4 regions of the Priestia sp. RMT2NF4 genome follow, and region 1 is predicted to be linked to each of the others. Evidence: riboswitches for the same ligand, from Rfam matches in the RefSeq annotation. Region 1 holds a riboswitch; each other region holds the start of a gene.

The links. A riboswitch is a leader RNA that binds a small molecule or an ion and turns the genes downstream of it on or off. The one in region 1 is predicted to bind cyclic di-AMP.
Region 2: linked by a shared signal. The riboswitch ahead of ACMX9J_RS11160 (dicarboxylate/amino acid:cation symporter) and the one ahead of kdpF (K(+)-transporting ATPase subunit F) in region 1 are both predicted to bind cyclic di-AMP.
Region 3: linked by a shared signal. The riboswitch ahead of ACMX9J_RS26840 (cation:dicarboxylate symporter family transporter) and the one ahead of kdpF (K(+)-transporting ATPase subunit F) in region 1 are both predicted to bind cyclic di-AMP.
Region 4: linked by a shared signal. The riboswitch ahead of ACMX9J_RS10460 (potassium channel family protein) and the one ahead of kdpF (K(+)-transporting ATPase subunit F) in region 1 are both predicted to bind cyclic di-AMP.

What each region holds. Positions count from the first base shown of each region.
Region 1 is NZ_JBLQZO010000001.1:1,217,625-1,223,445, reverse strand. It holds gene ACMX9J_RS06245 (putative quinol monooxygenase) at 1-114, opposite strand, end outside; gene ACMX9J_RS06240 (ArsR/SmtB family transcription factor) at 319-633, shown strand; gene ACMX9J_RS06235 (CHY zinc finger protein) at 653-988, opposite strand; gene ACMX9J_RS06230 (undecaprenyldiphospho-muramoylpentapeptide beta-N-acetylglucosaminyltransferase) at 1,166-2,233, shown strand; cyclic di-AMP (ydaO/yuaA leader) riboswitch at 2,392-2,534, shown strand; gene ACMX9J_RS06225 (hypothetical protein) at 2,607-2,744, shown strand; cyclic di-AMP (ydaO/yuaA leader) riboswitch at 2,760-2,900, shown strand; gene kdpF (K(+)-transporting ATPase subunit F) at 3,192-3,278, shown strand; gene kdpA (potassium-transporting ATPase subunit KdpA) at 3,303-4,964, shown strand; gene kdpB (potassium-transporting ATPase subunit KdpB) at 4,986-5,821, shown strand, end outside.
Region 2 is NZ_JBLQZO010000002.1:375,179-380,999, forward strand. It holds gene ACMX9J_RS11145 (3-oxoacid CoA-transferase subunit B) at 1-330, opposite strand, end outside; gene ACMX9J_RS11150 (CoA transferase subunit A) at 315-1,016, opposite strand; gene ACMX9J_RS11155 (aspartate aminotransferase family protein) at 1,017-2,366, opposite strand; gene ACMX9J_RS11160 (dicarboxylate/amino acid:cation symporter) at 2,475-3,710, opposite strand; cyclic di-AMP (ydaO/yuaA leader) riboswitch at 3,891-4,045, opposite strand; gene ACMX9J_RS11165 (NAD(P)/FAD-dependent oxidoreductase) at 4,649-5,821, opposite strand, start outside.
Region 3 is NZ_JBLQZO010000016.1:16,515-22,335, reverse strand. It holds gene ACMX9J_RS26850 (hypothetical protein) at 1-92, opposite strand, end outside; gene ACMX9J_RS26845 (undecaprenyl-diphosphate phosphatase) at 551-1,375, shown strand; cyclic di-AMP (ydaO/yuaA leader) riboswitch at 1,649-1,788, shown strand; gene ACMX9J_RS26840 (cation:dicarboxylate symporter family transporter) at 1,895-3,154, shown strand; gene ytvI (sporulation integral membrane protein YtvI) at 3,368-4,399, shown strand; gene ACMX9J_RS26830 (DedA family protein) at 4,561-5,166, shown strand; gene ACMX9J_RS26825 (EcsC family protein) at 5,191-5,821, shown strand, end outside.
Region 4 is NZ_JBLQZO010000002.1:243,580-249,400, forward strand. It holds gene ACMX9J_RS10455 (TrkH family potassium uptake protein) at 228-1,547, opposite strand; gene ACMX9J_RS10460 (potassium channel family protein) at 1,551-2,210, opposite strand; cyclic di-AMP (ydaO/yuaA leader) riboswitch at 2,335-2,479, opposite strand; gene ACMX9J_RS10465 (hypothetical protein) at 2,595-3,053, opposite strand; gene ACMX9J_RS10470 (Lrp/AsnC family transcriptional regulator) at 3,174-3,629, shown strand; gene ACMX9J_RS10475 (peptidyl-prolyl cis-trans isomerase) at 3,919-4,821, opposite strand; gene ACMX9J_RS10480 (S1C family serine protease) at 4,818-5,821, opposite strand, start outside.

The DNA of each region.
Region 1 (5,821 bases):
ATAGTTGCTGTTTCCTTCTTCTTGTAAAGAATGCTTAATTAGTTCTTGTACGTTTTCTAAAAATTCTTCTCTTTTTGCTGGGTTAACTTTCATTGAAGCTTGTAAATGAATCATGGGTGATTCCTCCTTTAATAATGATGGTGCTTTATATTATTTGTTTTGTTTTTAATCTTTCATTCAATTTACGATTAAAATGAAGATAAGTTCGAATATCATCGAACAATGAAACTATAACACCGATTAAATAACAGTGCAAGGAATTTAGTTCGAAAGTTATCGAACATTGATACACAAAAGAAGCTGTGTTATATTTTAAGCATGAGAAAACCTTATCAACCACCGAAATCTGAAATTAAATTAACGCCTATTTTACATGCATTGAGTGATCCTAACCGGCTGCGAATTGTACAGTGTTTAGCGACAAGAAAGGAGCAGACCTGTTCGTATTATCAAAAATTAAATGTATCAAAATCAACGCTATCACATCATATTAAAGTACTTCGCGAAGCTGGAATTATCAAACTACGTATAGAAGGTACGCAGCACTATTATTCCTTGCGTTTAGAAGAACTTGAGGAACTGTTCCCAGGTCTGCTTCCTTCCATTATAAATATAGATGAGCAATTATTTTAAAAGCTGAACGATGTTTTGTTCAGCTTTTTTGTTCAAAATAAATGTGTCCATGCAGGCTGCATCCGGGATTAAAAGAAGAACGACAGTGAGGGCAAGTCGAGTTACAGGTTAAGTATTCATTAATTGAGAGCTCATGTTTACATACTCCGCAAAGAATAGCTTTTTCATTAAACATAAATGTTGGCCATCTTTTAATGTCGTGATCCGCATGTGCGTTATGACATTGATAGCATGGATAATATGTATGACAGCAATAAAATTTTATTGCAATAATATCTTTATCCGTATGATAGTGCGTACAGCGCGTTTCGGAATCCACTGTGTCACCTTTTACTGCAGGTACAGATTTGTTCATTATCATCACTCCTTATGAAAAGTATAGCATGCTTTTATACGCCTTATCATACATATGTAAAAAGAAAAATGCTATAATAAAACCATCGTTTTACATGTCAGATTGCATGCTAAAAAGATCAGATAAAAATTGATGTCAAAACAGATCGATTAAGTGAAGTAAAGAGAGGAAGAAAAAATGAGTAAGCAAGTTATCGTTTTTACCGGAGGCGGAACAGCTGGACACGTAACACCAAACATTGCCATCATGAAAGAATTAGACAGTGAAAAATGGGATATCCATTATGTCGGTTCTCACAATGGTATTGAGAAAGAATTAATTACAAAATTAAACGTTCCATATCATGCGATTTCAAGCGGGAAGCTGCGTCGATACGTAGATATGGAAAATGTAAAAGATGTATTTCGAGTAGCAAAAGGGGTTGGCGATGCACGTCGCGTGCTGAAAAAGTTAAAGCCTTCTCTTGTTTTTTCAAAAGGCGGTTTCGTCACAGTTCCTGTGGTAATGGCTGCTAAATCTTTAAACATTCCCGTGTTCATTCATGAAAGTGATTTAACACCGGGACTGGCAAATAAAATTGCGCAGAAATTTGCCACTAAAATTTTTACTTCTTTTGATGAAGCCGCAAACTACTTTCCAAAAGAAAAAGTGCAGGTTGTTGGTTCACCTATTCGAAAAGAGCTATTTAGCGGAAGCGCAGCGAACGGGGAAAGCTGGCTACGCTTTTATGATAAGCGCCCCATTTTAACAATTATGGGCGGAAGTTTAGGAGCACGCCGTATTAATGAAATCGTTCGAGAGTCTTTGCCTGAACTGCAAAAGAAATTCCAAATTGTACACCTTTGCGGAAAAGGCAATATTGATACAAGCCTTGAAAAAGAGTCGGGCTACCGTCAGTTAGAATACGTAAACGAACAGCTTCCAGATGTTCTAGCGGCAACTGATTATGTGATTACACGCGGCGGATCCAATGCCATTTTTGAGTTTTTAGCTCTTCATAAACCGATGATGATTATTCCTTTATCAAAAGCACAGAGTCGCGGAGATCAAATTTTAAATGCACAATCCTTTAAGAAAAAAGGCTACTGTATGGTTGTAGAAGAAGAGCAGTTAACAAAAGAACTGTTTTTGCGTGAAGTAAATGAGCTTCAGCAGCAGGCAAGTACGATGAAGCGTACAATGCGTGAAGCAACAAAAACGGATGCCATTTCAATTCTTGTAAATGAAATTGAGAAAATGAGCTAAAAAAAGCGTTCTTATCTCCTCGATAAGAACGCTTTTTTCTTCTGAAATTATTATTTTAAAATAATGAATAAATATAGAAAAATAAAGCTTTTAAAATTTCAAAAAATGTTGTTGACAGTAAATTTTAACAGGAGTAAGATTACTCTCATGAAACGTTCCACTGTGAAACGCTGAGTCTTTTCTGAAAGAGAAGGAAAGAGCGGAGGACCCAATTATCAGGGGTGAATCTCTTAATTGAGTAGGGTTACTTTCTTGACCCGAACCCGTCAGCTAACTTCGTAAGCGTTAAGAGAGAGGATGGTGTAATCGTGGTCGTTTTCTATAACAGCGGATAGTACGCTCCTTTCAAAATATAGGTGAAAGGAGCGTCAGGATGCATTTATCTAAGCAAATGATTCAAATGATTGAATATCGGGCCATGTGCGATCAGCAATCTTTTGATCTAGCAAACCGCTATTTGTCTACGTTAGCTAATCAAAGTTTTAAACGCAGCAGTAAAAACTATTATTAAGTCTAAAAATTAAATAACAAAGATACGCTTAATCAATTATGAGCGGGGGACCCAATATTTTGTACGTATGTACTAGGGGTGAATCTCTTAACTGAGTAGGGTTACTTCCATAACCCGAATCCGACAGCTAACTCCGTAAGCGTTTTGGGAGTAAAAAATTCGTGTCAATCACGGCTTATTTGTCGTGCATTAAACCGCGGAAGAGAACTCTCTTCTGCGGTTTTTTAGTGGGAAAAATCAGCATCACGTCTCACGGTTAGCTTTTTTGGACGTGATGCTTTATGAAAAGAAACCGTCACTAAACTTAGAAGCTATCATTTTTGTTAGGAAACAGTTAGGAGGGAGCAACTTGGATATGATCATGCTTGGAACGCTTGTCATATTAACAGCTGCTATGTACGGAATTATTTGCTGGTCGTCTCATGTAGTAGATGAAAGAGAGGAGAAGTGAACGTGTCGTTCATTTTGTTAGGTATTTCAGTTCTCGTTTTAATTTATTTAGTGTATGTACTGTTAAATCCAGAACAATTTTAATAAGCGGAGGAATAAAAAGTGGGGATTTTTCTACTATCAGTTGCGCTGCTGCTTGTTTTTGTAGCGCTTATTGCAAAGCCCGTAGGTATTTATATAGCGAATGTGTTTTCAAACGATAAAAACACTAGCTTGATAGGAAAGATAGAAACGTTGATGTTTAAAGCAGCAGGAATTAAAGGGCTTAATCAGACGTGGAAGCAATATGCATTTGCTCTTGTTTTGGCGAATACGTTTATGATTTTTGTGGTGTACCTTATCTTCCGGTTTCAAGGGGTACTGCTGCTTAACCCAAGCCACATCAAAGGAATGGATCCGGCACTTGCTTTTAACACGGCCATTAGTTTTATGACAAATACGAACTTGCAGCACTACAGCGGCGAATCAGGTTTGTCCTATTTCTCGCAGATGGCCGCCATTGTATTTATGATGTTTGCTGCACCAGCAACGGCACTTGCAGTAGCAATCGCTTTTATTCGCGGGCTGGCAGGGAAAGAAATGGGAAACTTTTTTGTTGATTTTGTAAAGTCAATTACGCGTATTTTACTTCCTATCGCTTTTATAACAGGCATTTTATTTATGTTTTTAGGTGTCCCTCAAACGTTAAGCGGAACGGTGACTGCCCATACAATAGAAGGAGCAACACAGCAAATAGCAAGGGGACCAGTTGCTTCTTTTCTTTCAATTAAAGAGCTAGGAAACAACGGAGGGGGATTTTTTGGTGTCAATTCAGCTCATCCATTTGAAAATCCTAACGCGTTGAGCAATGTATTACAAATCGTCCTTATGCTTTTATTGCCAACAGCACTTCCTTTCACATACGGAAAAATGATCGGACAGCGTAAACAAGGCCGCATCTTGTTTGTAGCGATGAGTATGCTGTTTATCGTTATTTTAAGCACAGCGTTTGTAACAGAGTGGGGAGGCAATCCAAGACTTGGTGCTTTTCATCTAAATGAAGCGAGCGGTTATATGGAAGGGAAAGAAGTCCGTTTTGGTGTCGGCATGTCGACGCTTTACGCCATCGTGACGACAGCAAGTGAAACAGGTGCAGTCAACACCATGCACGATACCCTGACGCCTCTTACCGGGTTATTAACGCTTGGAAATATGATGTTAAATACCGTATTTGGCGGTGTCGGAGCAGGATTTATGAATGTTATGATGTACGTCATCATTGCCGTATTTTTATCAGGTTTAATGGTTGGAAGAACACCAGAATACGTAGGTAAAAAAATTGAAGGAAAAGAAATGAAGCTAATCGCCGTGACGCTTATTCTGCAGCCGCTGCTAATTTTAGGAGGAACAGCTGTAGCACTTACCACTCATTTAGGAATGGAAGGTATATCAAATCCAGGCTTTCACGGGTTAAGTCAGGCACTGTATGAATTTACGTCGTCAGCAGCAAACAATGGATCCGGTTTTGAAGGACTCGGTGATGCAACGCCGTTTTGGAACATTTCAACGGGAATTGTTATGTATATTGGACGCTACTTCGGACTAATTACGATGCTGGCGGTATCGAGCTCACTAGCATCTAAGCAGCTTGTTCCCGAAACACCTGGAACATTTAAAACGGATACGTCTTTATTTAGCGGCATTTTAATTGGAACTACCGTTATTGTAGGAGCACTTACGTTTTTCCCAGTGCTTGTGCTTGGGCCGGTTGCTGAGTATTTAACACTGTAATCAAGAAAGCGGAGGATCATAATGAATAAACGGAATTTTGCAAATAATATTGAATTGGATTGCAACAGTCATATTCAAGGTTCTGTAGATAAACAAGCTTCATCGATTTTTATTCAATCAGTAAAGCAGGCGTTTATCAAGCTCAGCCCAAGAACGATGATAAAAAACCCTATCATGTTCGTAGTAGAAATCGGGTTTATAATTACGCTTTTTTTAGCCGTTGTTCCGGACCTTTTCGGAGAAAGTACAGTAAGCACAGGGTTTAATGTTGCCGTATCTCTCGTGTTATTTTTTACCATTGTTTTTGCTAATTTTGCAGAAGCATTAGCAGAAGGTCGAGGAAAAGCACAGGCAAACTCATTAAAGCAATCGAAAGGGGATATTACGGCTAATAAACTTCAAAATGGGCAAATGATACAAGTTTCGGCATCGCAACTAAAAAAAGGAGATATCGTCGTCGTTTCACAAGGCGAAATGATTCCTGGAGATGGAGAAATTATTAAAGGACTGGCGTCCGTTGATGAATCGGCCATTACGGGGGAATCGGCACCTGTTATGAAAGAAGCAGGCGGGGATTTTAACTCTGTAACGGGAGGTACAAGAGTTGTCAGCGATGAAATTACAATTAAAATTACGTGTGAGCAAGGTGAATCGTTTTTAGATAAAATGATTTCGCTTGTTGAAGGAGCAGAGCGTCAAAAAACGCCAAATGAAATTGCGCTAAACACGGTTTTGACGAGTTTGACGATTATTTTTTTACTAGTTGTTGTGACGCTTCCTGTCTTTACAAACTATTTACATTTTCAACTCGACACGGCTATTTTAATTTCACTGCTCGTCTGCCTTATTCCTACGAC
Region 2 (5,821 bases), on a different contig from region 1:
CACTTCTAACGCACCAAGAATGGTCATATCGACGTATCCTTTTCGAATCATCGCGAAGGCTGTAGCACTATCACAGTATGAAGCCCCTTGAACAGTAGTTGTTGGATAGCCTGCTGCATTGCAGACATTCTCATCTTCTTCACCTAAAGGAGGCGAAGATCCTAACCCTAAAATTCCGTTTTCAGCATGAAACATCACATGAACAGCGCTTGGTACATAATTAGGAATAAGAGAAGGAATGCCAATCCCTAAGTTAACAATCATGCCGTTTTTGATTTCAGCCGCAGCACGTCTTGCAATACGATGACGAATATCTATTCCCAAACCCATTTCCAATTCACTCCTTTTGAAGGCACAATATAATCCACAAATACGCCTGACGTCATCACATTCTCTGGGTCAATGTCGCCAAGAGGAACGATTTCCTCCACTTCAGCAATAGTTATACGACCTGCCATAGCCATTAATGGATTAGTGTTTCGAGCGCTTTTATCATAGAGCAAGTTGCCGAATGGATCTGCTTTTTTTGCATATACAAAAGCCACGTCGGCTGTGAGCGGTTTTTCAACTAAAAATGTCTTGCCGTCTACTTCCACTTTTTCTTTTCCAAATTGAATAATGTCATTTTCTATTCCTACATCAATCAGTACTCCTCCAAGTCCAACTCCCCCCGCTCGAATCCGTTCAGCAAGCGTTCCTTGAGGAGAAAACTCAACTTTCAGCTTTTCTTCTGTCATCAGCGTTCCAGCCACAGGATTCGATCCAATGTGAGAAGCGATCAGTTTTTGGATTCTTCCTTGACTTACTAATTTTCCCGCACCAATATGAGGAAAGCCTGAATCATTGCATATCAGTGTGAAATTTGATTTTTCGCTTTCAATAAGGCCGTCAATGAGAGAAGGCGGACTGCCTACGCCTCCAAACCCTCCTATCATCAGCGTAGCAGCATGATCCACGTATTCAATTGCTTGTTCCACAGTTGTAATCTTTTGAAATGAGTTTTCGACCTTTGTCACTTATTTCACCTCATCTCCCTGTTTTTCATTTTGTACTTCATACAATGTTTTCGAAAGCAACACGACCGCTTCATCAAGTTGGCGATGAGTAATCGTAAATGGTGGCGCAATAATAATACCGTCTCCTTCTACTCCATCTGTTCCTGCTTGTGAAGGATAAAGGAGAAGACCATTTTTATGGGCTTTACTTATTACGCGCGCCGTCATATTTTCGGAGGATGAAAAAGGCTCCTTCGTTTTTGGATTTTGTACAAGCTCAAGACCAACTAGTAAGCCTTTGCCACGAATATCACCAATGATAGGGTAAAGAAGTTGAAGCTCCTTCAATTTTTTTACTAAATAGGCTCCTTTCAGCGCTACTTGTTGAACAAGATCGTTCTTTTCAATATAGGCTAAGACAGCTAGCCCTACAGCCGCTGACAGCGGATTAGCGCTTAGCGTATGGCCGCTCATAATTAATTTGGATCCGTTCATGATAGGTTCAATCGTTTTGCTGCTAGCTAACGTAACGGCTATCGGTGTATATCCTGCTCCCACTCCTTTTCCAAGCGTCATGATGTCTGGTTTAGCTCCCCAGTGCTCATATGCAAACATCACGCCTGTACGCCCAACTCCAGTCATGACTTCATCGGCTATCCATAACACATCATATTTATCACAAATTTCTCTTATCACTTCATAATAACCGGGTGGAGGTGTAAGAGCTGCTCCGGCAGCTCCTACAATGGGCTCTGTAATAAAAGCAGCAATATGTTCAGGGCCGGTTCGTTTGATAACTGTTTCCAATTCGTGTGCACAAGCAAGATTACAGGATGGATAGGTTTGATGAAACGGACATCGATAGCAATAAGGAGGTGAAACCGAAGGATAATCTTCAAGCAAAGACGAGAAACGTTTTCGTCTTCCAACGTGCCCTGACATAGACAGCGCTCCTATTGTAATACCGTGATAGCTCATCCAGCGTGACAAAACCTTTGTTTTGGTTGGCTTTCCTTGCTCTTGAAAATGCTGAATGGCTGTTTTCATAGCCGTTTCAGTCGCTTCTGTCCCGCTGTTAACAAAAAAGCTCCACTGGAAATGATTGCTGCTTAATTCACATAGTTTCTTAGCTAAGGCTTCCGTCGGATCGCTTGTAAACTGCGACCGATATACAAACGCAACTTTCTGTGCCTGATCCGTCATCGCATCAATAATTTCTTTTACGCCGTGTCCGATACTTGCTGTAACTGCCCCTGACGAAGCATCTATGTACTTTTTTCCATCTTGGTCGTACAAATAAATTCCTTTTCCATATGAAATAACTGGGTAGTCGTCGTCGAGCAGCGGCTTTATCACATGGGTTTTATTCATTTCCGCACTCTCCTTTCAAACACACACTCTTATTAAACTGTATGCTGAAAAGAAGAGTTTCTTGCCAATAAAAAAAGCCCTAGCATATAGCTAGAGCTTTTACACATATTAAGCTGATTGCGTTACAGATTTATCGATACGCTTTGCTTCTGACTCAGCCACAATAACGGCACACGCAGCGTCTCCTGTAATATTTACAGACGTACGAAGCATATCAAGCAAGCGATCAATTCCGATAATTAATCCGATACCTGCTACAGGCAGGCCAACCGAACTCAGTACCATCGCTAGCATAATAAGACCAACTCCCGGCACGCCTGCTGTACCAATACTAGCAAGCACCGCTGTCAACACAACCGTCACAAGAGCGCCCAACGACAGATCAACCCCGTATACTTGCGCAATAAAAATAGTCGCTACACCTTGCATAATTGCCGTTCCATCCATGTTAATAGTTGCACCTAATGGCTGAACAAAACTGCTGATAGACTCGGGGACACGAAGATTTTTTTGCGCCACATTCATTGAAATCGGAAGCGTTGCATTACTGCTTGATGTACTGAATCCAACTGTCATCGCAGGAGCAAAACCCTTAAAAAATTCAATAGGGTTACGTCTGGCCATAAGAGCGACTGATCCCCCATATGTTACGATTGAATGGATGAACAGCGCGAGCACGACTACAATCATGTATAGCCCCATCGCTTTAATTGCCTGCCAGCCTTGACTTCCAACCGCGGTTGCAAGAAGCCCAAATGTTCCGTACGGAGCAAACTTCATCACTAGATTCACAAGGTACATCATCAATTCATTTCCTTGCTCAAGTAAATTGTAAAGTCCTTTTGTTTTACTTCCAAGCATCGTGATACCAAAACCGATAAAGATAGAGAAAACGATAAGTTGAAGCATATTCCCTTCAGCCATCGCTTGAATTGGATTGACTGGAATCATATTTAAGAATGTCTCTCCAACCGGTGGTGCTTTTTCAGCTTCAAAAGAAGCGTTTTGTGTATCAAAAGATCCAAATGTACCCGGTTTAATTGCATACGCTAAAATTAAACCGATAATAATTGCAACGGTTGTTGTCACTAGGAAGTAGGAAACTGTTTTTGCCCCGATTCTTCCTAATTTTTTAGGATCTCCTAAACCTGCTACACCTAACGTGATAGAGAAAAACACAATTGGTACAACAAGCATTTTAATTAAGCTTAAGAAAATTTGGCCAAGCGGTGTAAACAAGTACTTGTCCAGCGGAGCAAAAGCACTTGGAGCAAAAGCATTGATTAACACTCCTACAATAGCACCAGCAATTAGCGCGATAATAATCTTTGTCGATAGCTTCATAGATTTACCTCCCGTAAATAAATTATATTAGAATGATTCTAACTACCATACTTATTTTACCATGCATTGAGGGCGATAACACTCAAAATATACAATATATTAAAAATTTTCAGATTAATAGTTTAGGAATATTTTTAGCTATACAAAAAACCATGAGAATATCATGGTTTCATAGACCTGTTATTCCCTCACTGAATGCTTACGGAGTTAGCTGTCGGATTCGGGTATGTGAGTTACCCTACTTGATTCATTCAAGATTCACCCCAAGGACATTACGCACAAATATGGGTCCTCCGTTCTCTTATAAAACAAAAGAGATTAAGCAAATAATTTTCTTTAATATTTTTGCATGATAATAATTGTTACTTTAATTAAAATTCATTTTATATGTTTCTGTCAAGTTTTTATTCAAAAATAATGCATGATTTTATCGTAAAAAGTTGATAATTGTTATATTTTAAAATATTTACATCATATTTCAATAAACCAAAAACACCTATTTAACAAGACTTACAATCTAATGGATAAAAAATTAATTCAAAAAATAGTTTATAAAGTGAACTTTCTTCTCATTGATACCATTCATAAATATGTATAATTATTCTAATATCCATGTACTTTACTGCTTCCATAAATATTTTACTTATCAAAAAAATAACTCTTTCCAACTGTTGATTTTATCCTTGTACTGCTTGATATACACTCCTTAAAATTTCACTGACTTTATTGATGGGAAGAAATCGACACTATCAATTCGCCTTATTCTACTTAATTCTGCTCAAGATAGAAGTATAGATTTCCTACTATCTTTTAAAAAAGGAGCGGGTAATTATCATATAACACTATCGGAGTTGGAGCGGTACAAGTTCTTTACTTTTTACTTATTCCCTCTCGTTGATTTAACCCATAAAAAAAAGAGGCCGTGACGGCCTCTTTTTTTATACAGTAACAGGTTCAGAACTTGCTTTACGATTCTTTAATTTTTCAACAATGTCACGCGCTACCCACACACCACACGCACTTGCCTGCGCGAGTCCTCGCGTAATACCAGCTCCGTCTCCTCCCACGTATAAACCGGAAATTTCAGTTTCAAACTTATCGTTTAACTTCGGACGGGCGGAATAAAATTTCGCTTCCACACCGTAAAACAGCGTATGTTCAGATGCTAACCCAGGCGTTACATGATCCAGTGCTTCTGTCATTTCAATTAAGCTTTTCATTGTATTGTATGGAAGCACTAAACCCAAATCACCAGGGACAGCTTCTTTTAACGTTGGTTCTAAAAAGCCTTCTTTAATTCGATTCGCTGTTGAACGGCGCCCCTTTAAAATATCTCCATACTTTTGAACAACTAAGCCTCCGTTTGACAGCATATTAGCTAATCTTGACACTTCGTGCGCATATTCGTTCGGCTGATCAAATGGATCCGAAAATTTATGAGAAACAAGCAGCGCAAAGTTCGTATTTTGACTTCCAAGCTTCGGATCTTTGTATGCGTGTCCATTTGCTAACATAATCCCTGAATGATTCTCTACTACCACATGCCCTGAAGGATTGCTGCAGAACGTTCTGACTCTTGTACCTACAGACGTATTGTAAATAAATTTCCCTTCGTACAAGTGCTTGTTGATTTCTTCCATAACAACGTTAGATGTTTCTACTCGAACACCGATGTCTACTTGATTGTTAATCATTTTCAAACGGCGTTTTTTTAGTAAGTCGCTCATCCACTTCGAGCCGTCTCGACCTGGTGAAACCACGACTTTATCAGCCGTAATTCTGTCGCCATTCTTCAATTCAATACCGCGCACGATATGCTGACCATCTTCTTTTTCTGTTATTAAATCGGCTACTTCCGTTTTATACTGCATATCAATTTTTTCTTTTAAGTATTCATAAATGCTTTTTAAAATTTCTAAATTTTGCTCTGTTCCTAAATGACGCACTTGGGCACGCAATAGCTTTAATCCTGCTGCGTATCCGCGTTTTTCAATTTCACGAACTTTATCAGTTAACGGATCCGTAATCGTATCGGTTGCTCCGTGTTTTAAATTAATTTCATCCACGTATTTAATTAAATCTACCACCTGTGATTCAGACAGATAATCCGT
Region 3 (5,821 bases), on a different contig from region 1:
CCCATAACAATCCCCGCGCCAATTAAAGGAATTCCCAGCAAGGCTTCATACCCAGCAGTGACCCATTTCATTGTACGTACATTTCCATTCATAGTAAAAAGCCTCCTAAAAAAGATACTACTATATACGAGAAAAGAGAGAAAAAAGTTTCAAATTACTTAGGGGATATGTCGTATAAGTCAGCCCTATTGGATTAAAATGATAGATGACAGTAAAGGGGGATGGAAAAAACATAATGATTTAGTCATTTTTTCACACTAAAGAAAAATAGTCTAGATGATTCATTTTTAGCTAAGGGACCAGAATTTATACTGAACATAGTGACTGCTTTTTAAAATAAATAAAAGCTGATATCGTGTTTTTTGGTTGTAGCATGTAAGCTTTTTATTACAAATTATTAAAGATTCTTATCTTTTTGCAAATACACATTGTATTTCATAGTTTTAACAATTATGATAAAAAAGCAAGTGTCAAAATAGGAAAATAGTTGAGCATGTAAAACGAAGCGATAAGCTTATTAATTTGAAAGAAAGGCAAGGTACATAGCTTTATGTGGGAAATTATTGTAGCAATCATTTTAGGGATTGTAGAAGGTTTAACAGAGTTTGCTCCCGTTTCGTCAACTGGGCATATGATTATTGTGGATGACCTGTGGTTAAATTCAAAAGAATTATTTTCATCTCCAGTAGCTAATACATTTAAGATTGTTATTCAGCTAGGGTCGATCTTAGCAGTAGTTGTTATTTTTAAAGATCGTTTTATTAATTTATTAGGATTGGGAAAAAAACCAGCTGCTGCAATTGGACCGACAAATCGCTTAAATTTAATGCAGGTAATTGTTGGTTTGTTACCCGCAGGAGTGTTAGGACTTTTGTTTGATGATTACATTGATGAACATTTGTTTTCTTTAAATACGGTGCTAATTGGCTTAGTGGTCGGAGCTGTATTAATGATTCTAGCAGATTTGTTTGGACCTAAACGTCCGCGTGTAGAGACGGTGGACCAAATGTCTTATGGACAAGCACTAGGTATAGGACTGTTTCAATGTATTGCTCTTTGGCCAGGTTTTTCTCGTTCAGGCTCAACGATTTCAGGAGGGGTTCTTCTTGGAATGAGCCATAAGGCAGCCGCAGATTTTACATTTATTATGGCAGTGCCAATTATGGCAGGAGCAAGTGGACTTTCATTGGTTAAAAACTGGCAGTATTTCACATCAGATGCACTACCGTTTTTTATTGCTGGTTTTATCAGCGCCTTTATTTTTGCGCTTATATCGATTCGCTTTTTCTTAAAATTAATCAACCGCATTAAATTAGTTCCGTTTGCCATTTATCGAATTATCTTAGCGGCTATTCTATATTTTGTATTTTTATAAAATAAATAAGCGTATTTTATAGCCATTTAAACTTCTGATAAAGACTTAAAAAGCAAGAAAAAGCTATTGCAACATTGCAATAGCTTTTTTGCATAAATATATATTATTGTCTTTTGAAAGCGTTTTATAAACATGGGTATTGACAAAACGTGTCGAAAAATAGTAAATTAATATTTGTGCAGTATAAAGTTAAGTAAAAGTAAGACTTCTGTTTAGTTTTATTGACTGTAAAAAACGTATGACAACGTATAGATCGTTTTAATTTTATAAAAATTGAATAATAAGCTTAATCGTATAGAGCGGGGGAATCATTATCGGCAGTAAAGCTGCCTTGGGGTGAATCCTTACAAAAGGTAGGAAACTCTCAATTCCGAATCCGACAGTTAACCTCGTTTGCTTTATTGAGAGAAAGAGCCCAAAATAGCGTAAGTAAAAGGCTGTTCTTTCTTAAGAATAGTCTTTTTTTGTTTTTTCAGAAAAGTATATACAAATGTCATACATCTTTGGGGAGGTACATCTATGAAAAAAATTCGTTTTGGTTTGGCTACGCAGATTTTTACCGGTTTAATCCTCGGTGTTCTTGTAGGAGTAATTTGGTTTAACGATCCGCGTGTAGTAACATACCTGCAGCCGCTGGGAGACTTGTTCTTAAGATTGATTAAGATGATTGTTATTCCAATTGTTATCTCAAGTTTAGTCGTTGGAGTTGCAGGAGCAGGTAGCGGTAAACAGGTCGGAAAGCTGGGCGTTAAAACCATTCTCTATTTTGAAATTATTACAACTTTCGCAATTGTAATCGGTGTATTGATTGCTAATATTTTTCACCCTGGACAAGGTGTAGACATTCATTCAGCACAGAAGAGTGATATTTCACAATACGTTGAAACATCCGAACAGCAAGAAGGAAAGTCAGTGGCTGAAACGTTCTTACACATTGTTCCGACAAACTTTTTCCAGTCAATTGTTGAAGGGGACATGCTAGCAATTATCTTTTTTACAGTATTGTTCGCACTTGGAGTAGCGGCAATTGGAGAAAGAGGAAAGCCTGTTGTTCAATTCTTTGACGGCGTTTCTCACGCAATGTTTCACGTGGTAAACCTAGTAATGAAAGTGGCTCCGATTGGAGTATTTGCTTTAATTGGTGTAACAGTTTCGAAATTCGGTTTAGAGTCACTTCTTTCATTAGGAAAGCTTGTTATCTTAGTTTACTTAGCGTTAATTTTCTTCCTACTTGTTGTATTAGGAGGAATTGCGAAATGGGCAGGAATTAACATTTTCCACTTATTCCGCTATATGAAAGATGAACTGTTGTTAGCATACAGTACATCTAGTTCTGAGACAGTTCTTCCGCGAATTATGGAAAAACTTGAAAAGATGGGCTGTCCAAAAGCTATCGTATCGTTCGTTGTACCAATTGGTTATACATTTAACCTAGATGGTTCTGTTCTCTATCAAGCGATTGCAGCGTTATTCTTAGCGCAGGTGTATGGTATTGATTTAACGATCGTTCAACAGCTGACGCTCATTCTGGTATTGATGGTTACATCTAAAGGAATGGCTGCGGTGCCAGGAACATCATTTGTTGTATTACTGGCTACTCTTGGAACAATCGGCGTTCCGGCAGAAGGATTAGCCTTCATTGCGGGAGTAGACAGAATCATGGATATGGCACGTACGGTTGTTAACTTAGTAGGAAACACACTAGCAGCAATTGTGATGTCTAAATCTGAAGGCAAATTTGACCCTAAAAAAGGTACAGAGGTCATGAGAGCCGGCTAATTTATAAATTAAAAAGCTACTTATTCTATTCAAAAAATTAGAATAAGTAGCTTTTTTCATAATAATTCCTTTATTATTATGGAAATTGACCCTATAATATGTAACATCAGGTATAAATATATCCAAATTTTATTCTTACATAAAAGCAGTCACTGGTTCCTTTCTTTATCAATAAATATAGAGATAGCTTAGCTAGTTGGGGGATAGTAGAGTATGTGGAAAAAGCGAATATGGGTCATCGCCTCGATAGTAATCGTATGTTTGTTAATCCCTTACAGTTTACCGATTGTGTTTGCTTTATTAACAGCATTAGCGCTTGAGGGTATTGTTCAAAAATTGCATCAATCTTTTAAAATGAAGAGAGTCTACGCAGTGCTTATGACCTTCATTTTATATGTTGTTTCGCTCATACTTATTGGATTTTTTATTGTTCGGACAATCGTTACGCAAGTGGTTGCTCTTTCAAAGATAGCGCCTTCATTTGTAAAAGAAATCTATGAAACCGCGATTTATCCAACTATTATTAAGTGGAAATACTATTCAAACGCTCTTCCTACAGAAGTGATTTCTTCTATCGAGCGCACGCTTGAAAAAACCGTAAATTCATTAGATTCTCTATTAAAAAGTACCGTGGAAATCATCATTAGCTTTGCTGCTACTGTTCCTGGGTTTCTACTAGAGTTTCTTATTTATTTAGTAGCGCTTGTATTTATCAGCCTTGAGCTGCCTGCTATTAAAAATAAAATTAAGTCATTTTTAACAGAAGAAACGAAATATAAGCTACAAGTTGTCATCACTCAGCTTATCCAAGCGGGGGTTGGTTTTATTAAGGCACAAATTATTTTAAGTGTCATGACGTTTGTAATGGCTTATGTAGGGCTTTGGCTATTAGATGTTCCGTATACCGCGCTGCTTAGTTTATTAATTGTAATTGTCGATATCTTACCAATCCTTGGGACAGGCTCGGTGCTCGTTCCATGGGGGATTTTTGCTCTTACGCAAGGACATGACTCATTAGCAATCGGCTTATTTATTCTATTTGGAGTCATTACGGTAGTAAGACGTGTAGTAGAACCAAAAGTATTTTCTACAAATATGGGTATTTCACCTTTGGCTGCATTAGTTAGTTTGTACATTGGATTTAAACTTTTAGGTTTTGTCGGGTTGTTTTTAGGACCGGCTTTAGTTATTTTATACGATGCTCTTCGTAAAGTAGGTATTATTCAAATTAACTTTAAACTATAAAAGCGCTGGATAAAACTAGCGCTTTTTTTTTATTGAAACTTTTGTAGTACGTCATACGTAAAGAGGGAAAGGAAAAAACTATGTCGCGTTGGTTTTTATCTATCAATCGGCTAAATTATAGTTTTGCAGTCTTAGATTTAATGACATGAGGAGGAGAATTTTTGTTAGAGTCGGTTTTACTTTCTTTAATTGAAGCGCTAAAACAGCTCTCTTATTTTGGCGTAATTTTAGCATTAACGTTTGAGTTTGTCCCCGCAGAGCTTGTTTTACCTTTAGTAGGGTATTGGGTGTACCAAGGTGATATGAACTTGTATCTGGCTATCCTTGCAGGTACAGTAGGCGGTGTGTGTGGACCGTTGACTCTTTATGCACTGGGACGTTACGGTGGACGACCGCTAGTTTTAAAATATGGAAAATATTTTTTGGTGAAAGAAAAAGAAATTGACGCTGCCGATCGCTTTTTTAATAAGTACGGCAGCGGGGTCGCTTTTTTTGGACGGTTTATTCCAGGAGTGCGTACGGCTATCTCTTTTCCATGCGGGATGGCAAAAATGAATGTATGGCTGTTTTCTATTTACACATTTGTTGCGATGCTTCCAGTAACGGCTATTTACGTATATTTAGGATATAAGTTAGGACCTAAGTGGAAAGAGGTGGGTCCGATTGTATCTCAATACATGCAGCCTATTGGAATCGGAATTGTTGTTTTAATTGCGTTGTTTTTTATCATTAAATATGTGCGGAATAAACAAGTAGGACAGAGCTGATAAATCGAGGAAAAGAGTGAGGATATGTCAGAGCATGAACAATTGAGAATAGAATTGCGAAAAATTGAAAAGTGGGAGAAAGACCAAAAAGGACTTTTTTTCTGGGAGCGGCTGGCTCGCTTGCCTTTTTCAGCTTTAGATAAAGTAACGCCAAAGTTCATTCATCAAAAAATAGAAAAATTATTAGATGAAATTGCCAAGTATGTTGATAATGGAGGCCAGTATTTAGCTAATACGTCTGCCACGCTAGAGAAAGCATCAGCCCAATTACAAGAAAATAAGCAGCTGTCAATAGAGGATGTTCAGCATTTATCTCTGCAGGAAATGGATGAGTTGGCGGAGTATTTTATTGAAGTCCGAAAAAAGAATGCGCAGCTGCAAGGAGCTACAACCGGAGTAGGTGGAATTTTCACACTGGCGATTGATATTCCTTTTGTATTGGGACTTACGCTTAAGACACTGCAAGAAGTGGCTGTTTCTTATGGTTACGATCCCACTGAGCAAGAAGAACGCATTTTTATGGTCAAATGCATGCAATTTTCATCCTCTGATATTGTAGGAAAGCGTGCGATTTTAGAAGAATTAGCAAGCGGCAATCGAACGCAGAGCTTGCAGCAACTCCAAGGTTGGAGAGAAGTGTTTCTAACCTATAGAG
Region 4 (5,821 bases), on a different contig from region 1:
AAATTTCGCCAAAAAAAGTGAATCATATTTTTGTTTCTTTCGTTATATATAGTAAGAGATTTTTTTACTATAAAAAAGGAGGGGCTTTAATGCGCCGACATTCCAAATTGCCCATTGTTCTTGTTTTTGCCTTCTTTTTATTCATCGCAACTGTTTTGTGCGTAACCTCTTATATGTCTTGAACGTATAAATAATATAAAAAAATCGCCTCATCGAAGGCGATTTTTCTATCCTAGCATTATATCTTCGTTTGGATAGCGAACGGCTTCACGCTTTTGCTTAGATAATGAAAACGCAAGCGTTAATGGCCCCACTTTTCCTAAAAACATGATAAAGATGATAATCACGCGTCCAAAGTACGAAAGTTCAGGAGTCGCTCCCATCGATAAACCTACTGTTCCAAACGCAGAAACAACTTCAAACATAATTTTTACAAACGGCAGGTTTTCCGAAATATTTAACAGGAAGATGGCCCCAAACACAAACATAATTGAAATCATCGTAATGGCTAGTGCCTTAAACACATGAAGAGGAAGAAGTCGTCTCTTTAGCAGCACAATATCTTCCCTGCTTCGTAAAAATGCCCATACAGAAAAGACAATCACCACAAACGTCGTGAGTTTGATACCGCCTCCTGTTGACGCACTCCCTGCACCAATGAACATCAATAAAACCATTAAAAACACCGTTGCGTCATGCAAATGAGCTAAATCAATTGTATTAAAGCCAGCGGTTCTTGTTGTTACCGCTTGAAAATAAGAAGCCCATACTTTGTCTCCTAATGATAAATTTCCGAGCGTATGCGAATTGCCGTACTCTAAGAAAAAAATAAAAAGCATGGCAATCACGTTAATGGCGAACGTGCTGATAATCATAATTTTTGAATGCAGCGTTAGTTTTTTATACGATTTTTTCACCCACATATCAGCAAGGACGGTAAACCCTAACCCACCAATAATAAAGAGAAAAGAAATCGTGATGTTAATAATAGGATCTCCTACATACTGAACTAAGTTATCAGACAGTAGTCCGAACCCTGCGTTATTAAAAGCCGAAATCGAATGAAACAAGCTAAAGAACAGCCCCTTAGACCATCCGAATTCCGGAACCCAGCGTATCGCTAAAAAGATCAGTGCAACAAACTCAATTAAAAATGAAAAGATGAACAACCTTTTAACTAGCAGCACAACTCCACCGACGCTCGTCTGATTTAATGCCTGCTGAACGAGCATACGCTCTTTAAATCCAATTTTTTTACCTAGCATCATAAAAATCAGCACGGCAAATGACATAATGCCAAGACCGCCTATTTGAATTAACAGCATAATAATCGTTTGACCGATGACGGTAAAACGCGTACCTGTATCTACGACGGCTAAGCCGGTCACTGTCATAGCGGAAGTAGATGTAAAAAGAGCGTCTACCCACCGGATTGGCTCAGTAGTAGAAAAAGGCATCATTAATAAAAGAGCACCAATAATAATTCCTCCACCAAAAATAGAGAGCAGCAGCTGCGGAGGGGTGAGTTTAATATTTTGTTTTTTCATGAGTTAAACTCCTTCTTCTTCAAAACGGTTCAAATCGCGATTATGTCCGATAACAATCAGCATATCTCCTTGTTCAATTATTTCATGCGCGGTAGGCGAAATCACCATTTCTCCGTCTTTTCGCTGAAAGCCGATAATATTGCAGCCGTACTTGGCACGGATATTCAAATCAAACAGCGTTTTATTATGAAGCTTTTTAGAAGCGACAATTTCGACAATACTATAATCCTTTGATAGTTCAATGTAATCAATGATTTTTTCTGACACCACGTGATGAGCAATACGCTTCGCAATATCGCGCTCAGGGTGAATGACTTTGTCCGCTCCTATTTTCTCCAGCACTTTTTGATGATACATATTCACCGCTTTTACCCATACTTGCTTAACGCCCATATCTTTTAAAAGCATCGTTGCAAGCACGCTTGCTTCGATATCGTCTCCAAACGAAATAAGAGCATGATCAACGTTACGAATGCCTAGCCCTTTTAAGCTAGCTTCATCAATTGCGTTCGCTTGCACGACATATGTAGCTGAGTTGCTATATTTCTTTACTACCTCCTGATTGCGGTCAATAGCGAGCACATCCACATCCAAATTAGCAAACTCTTCAACCAAACTGCCTCCAAAACGACCTAATCCCAATACAGCAAACTGTTTTTTCATAATGTATTTATTCCTTTCTTCAACTGCTGTGTGTTCTCTTAGCTTATACTTTTTCTAAAAAATTACATCTTTTTCTTAAAAAAAGCGCAAAAAAACACAGGAAGGCTCCTGTGTTTTTTCACACTCTTCCCCCTCAAAACGCTTGCGAAGTTAGCTGTCGGGTTCGGGTTTTAAGAGTAACCCTACCTTTTTAAGGATTCACCCCGGAGCACAATATGTGCGTAAATAATGGGTCCTCCGCTCCATAATGGATTAAGCGATTTTTATTCAAATGTCTATGATCTATTTTTTAGAATAATCGATTCGATTCATGATACGTTTCACTTCACGAAAGCTATCTTACTCCTGTGGATTTTGTCTGTCAAGATATTTTTAGGGAAGACATCACTTGCGCTGCAAACTGCAAAAATCATATAAATCTAAACTGACAATCAGTTTGTGAAATTGATCAAACAAATTAATAACAGCCAAAAGCTCTAATAGCTGCTTATCACTGTAAAATTTCTTTAATTGATCCATATCAGCATCGGTCAAATCCCTTGGACGCACTCGGTATACATCTATAAATCGAAACAGCAGTCGATCTTTTTCTTCCAGCTCTTTTTCTCTTAACACTTTTTGATTAAGCGTCTTATCGCCTACATATGACATGCTCATACACGTCTCACAGCCGTTAACACCTGCTAGATAAAGCCTGATTTTTTCCTTAGTCTCTCTTTTTACTATATCACTGTTCCAAAGCTTGTCGTATAGCTCATCATACAACCTTTTTACATGTGGAATTAAATTCAGTGCTTTTTCAAAATTTGTTCCCTCTTCGTTTGTTAACAAAACTCTTGCCATTTTTTACTCACTCCTTTTTAATTATTATAGTAAGAAAAATGGAGATTTCAGATAACAAATAAAACATATTATCTGCTATTACTAATCAAATGAAACATTAATATGAAAGAAGGTTTTCGATTGAAAATTGATGAAATTGATTTATCGATTTTGCAGGCACTGCAGCAAAACAGCCGTCTTTCCTTAAGAGAGCTAGGAAAACAAATTAACCTGTCTCCTCCTTCAGTGGCAGAGCGAGTAAGACAGCTAGAGAGCTTTGGTATTATAAAAGGATATACAATCGATATTGATTATGAAAAGCTGCAGTTGCCCGTCTCGTGTTTTATTGAAGTAACCATGAAAAACGGAGAGCACGAGCGTTTTAAACGATTTATTTCTCAGTATCCCTATGCTTTATTCTGTGAACGCATCGCCGGACAGGCTTGCTTCATTACAAAGCTTCAGCTTCCTCACCTGCACGTACTCGAGCAATTTATTAACGAAATTACACCTTATGCCAAAACGATTTCACACATCGCCCTTTCTCACGTGGAGATGTCTTCTGCATTATTGAGTCATTTAAAAGATGAAAAGTGATTGAAACATACGTTCACCGTACTAACGAAAAGATCCGAACGATTCATCGTTCGGATCTTCTTTCTACTAAACTACTTCTGTCCTAGCCTCTTTTATTCGTCCAAAAGCATAAAAAATAACCCTCCAAAGCTGGAGGGTATAAATTTTCCGAATAATGAAAGTTTTACAACTTCATTTTATCAGGTACCGACATTTCTGTCTACTTAAAAAATGTAAAAGAGCTCTCTATTAATAGAAAGCTCTTTTACCTGCTTGTTTTTTGAAAACAATCAATCTATATAAAAGGGAACTACCTAAGGTTGAAAGTCACGTGAAACCTTGGCAGTTGATCCTGGATATACCGGTTGATATGATTCAAAACAAGTTCTTTCATCATTTCTTCTTTGACTTCTGATTCCGTTTTTTTATCTTTTTGTTTTAAAATAAGAATATAATAGACTTTACCCATTTTAATGGGCTTACTACACTCTCCGATGTGCTGTTTTTTTAAAACATCTATAAAAGAGGAAGATAGATTAGAAAGCTTTAGATTATCATCATTCTCTATTTTGCTGATGGTCTGGACATCAGCATATTTTTTTTGAACGTCTTGAAGCGATGTTCCTTTTTGCAGCTCAGCCGCAACGGTCTCGGCATCATGTAAAGTTGTAAAAGTTAGCTGCGAAAAAGATACGCGCGTTACATCATTCTCAATACGTGTATAGTAAGCGTCTAGTTCATCAGACGTAATTTGTTTACGGAAATATTCTTCTAATTTAAACTGATTTATTAGCTGTTTAGTTACATCGCTAGAACGAATGTGCAAGACTTCATAGCCTTGTTTTCTTGTATCTTCGTCATATGAACGTTTGATTTGTTTCCACATATCCTCGACTTTTTTCTGTACCCTGTCACTTGTCTTTAGATGCGAAATTAAGATTTTTTGCATGACAAGCTGCCGCAACAACTCTTTGCGGTAGCTTGTATCATTTAGCGGAGCATCGGGATTTAAGAACCCTTCAACTGCTAAAAAACGATTGAATTCAGCTCCTGTCACCTTTCCTCCTTCATACGCTGCCACTTCTTTGGCAGAAGATAGCTGACTAATTTCTACAGAAGGAAACATCGTGTTTGAATGCTTCTCTCCGCAGCCTGTTAAAAATCCGAACGCTGTTAATACTGCTAGCAGCAGCTTTAACGGTGCTGAACTCATCCATTGTTATCCTGCTGCTCTGAAAGCTTCAGAGAAATAGTTTGTTTTTTTCCATTTCGGTACACGTCTAATTTTACCGTGTCTCCTACTTTGCGTTTTGTGTATAGATATTGACGTAAATCACTGGATGTTTTGACTTCATTTCCATCGATGGCAACAATCACGTCTTTTGATTGTAAACCAGCATCAGAAGCAGAAGAGAATGGTTCAACCGTCGTTACGACAACTCCTTCAGACGTATCGCTTGTTAGGCCTAGCTGATCTTGTTTTGTTGCAGCTGAAAGCTGACCTACATCTTGAAGACCTACCCCCATATATGGACGCGTTATTTTTCCGTTTTTCATCAGCTGTTCAATTGTTGGCTGCACTTCATCACTTGGAAGAGCAAAGCCGATTCCTTCTACATTGTCTTCTGAAATTTTCATACTGTTGATACCAACTACTTCACCGGAAGAATTGATCAAGGCACCGCCGCTGTTTCCTGGATTAATCGCCGCATCCGTTTGAATTGCATCTACGTTCCAATTCTCTGAAATAGGGACAGAGCGTTTTGCTGCGCTCACGATACCTTGAGTGACCGTACGAGAAAATTGTTCACCAAGAGGGTTTCCGATTGCAAGAACCGTTTCACCCGCCACTAAATCTGATGATTTTCCGAACTTCGCCACTTGTTCAACATTTTTGTCGGACATTTCAAGCACCGCTAAATCCGTTAGCGCGTCAGCTCCGACAATTTTAGCTTTTTCTTTTTGTCCGTTTGAAAGTGACACTTCTACTTCGCTTGCGCCGTCAATAACGTGGTTATTAGTCACAACGTAGGCTTTTCCATTTTCTTTTTTGAAAATAACACCGGAACCCGTTCCTGCTTCTTGTGTTTGGGTATCTCCAGAAAATGGATTTGTTTGCTGTTGAATATTGTTCACGCCTACAACAGCAGCTGATACTTTATTTACAACTGAAACAAGATCTGACTGATTCACGGTTGTGCTTACTGTTCGAG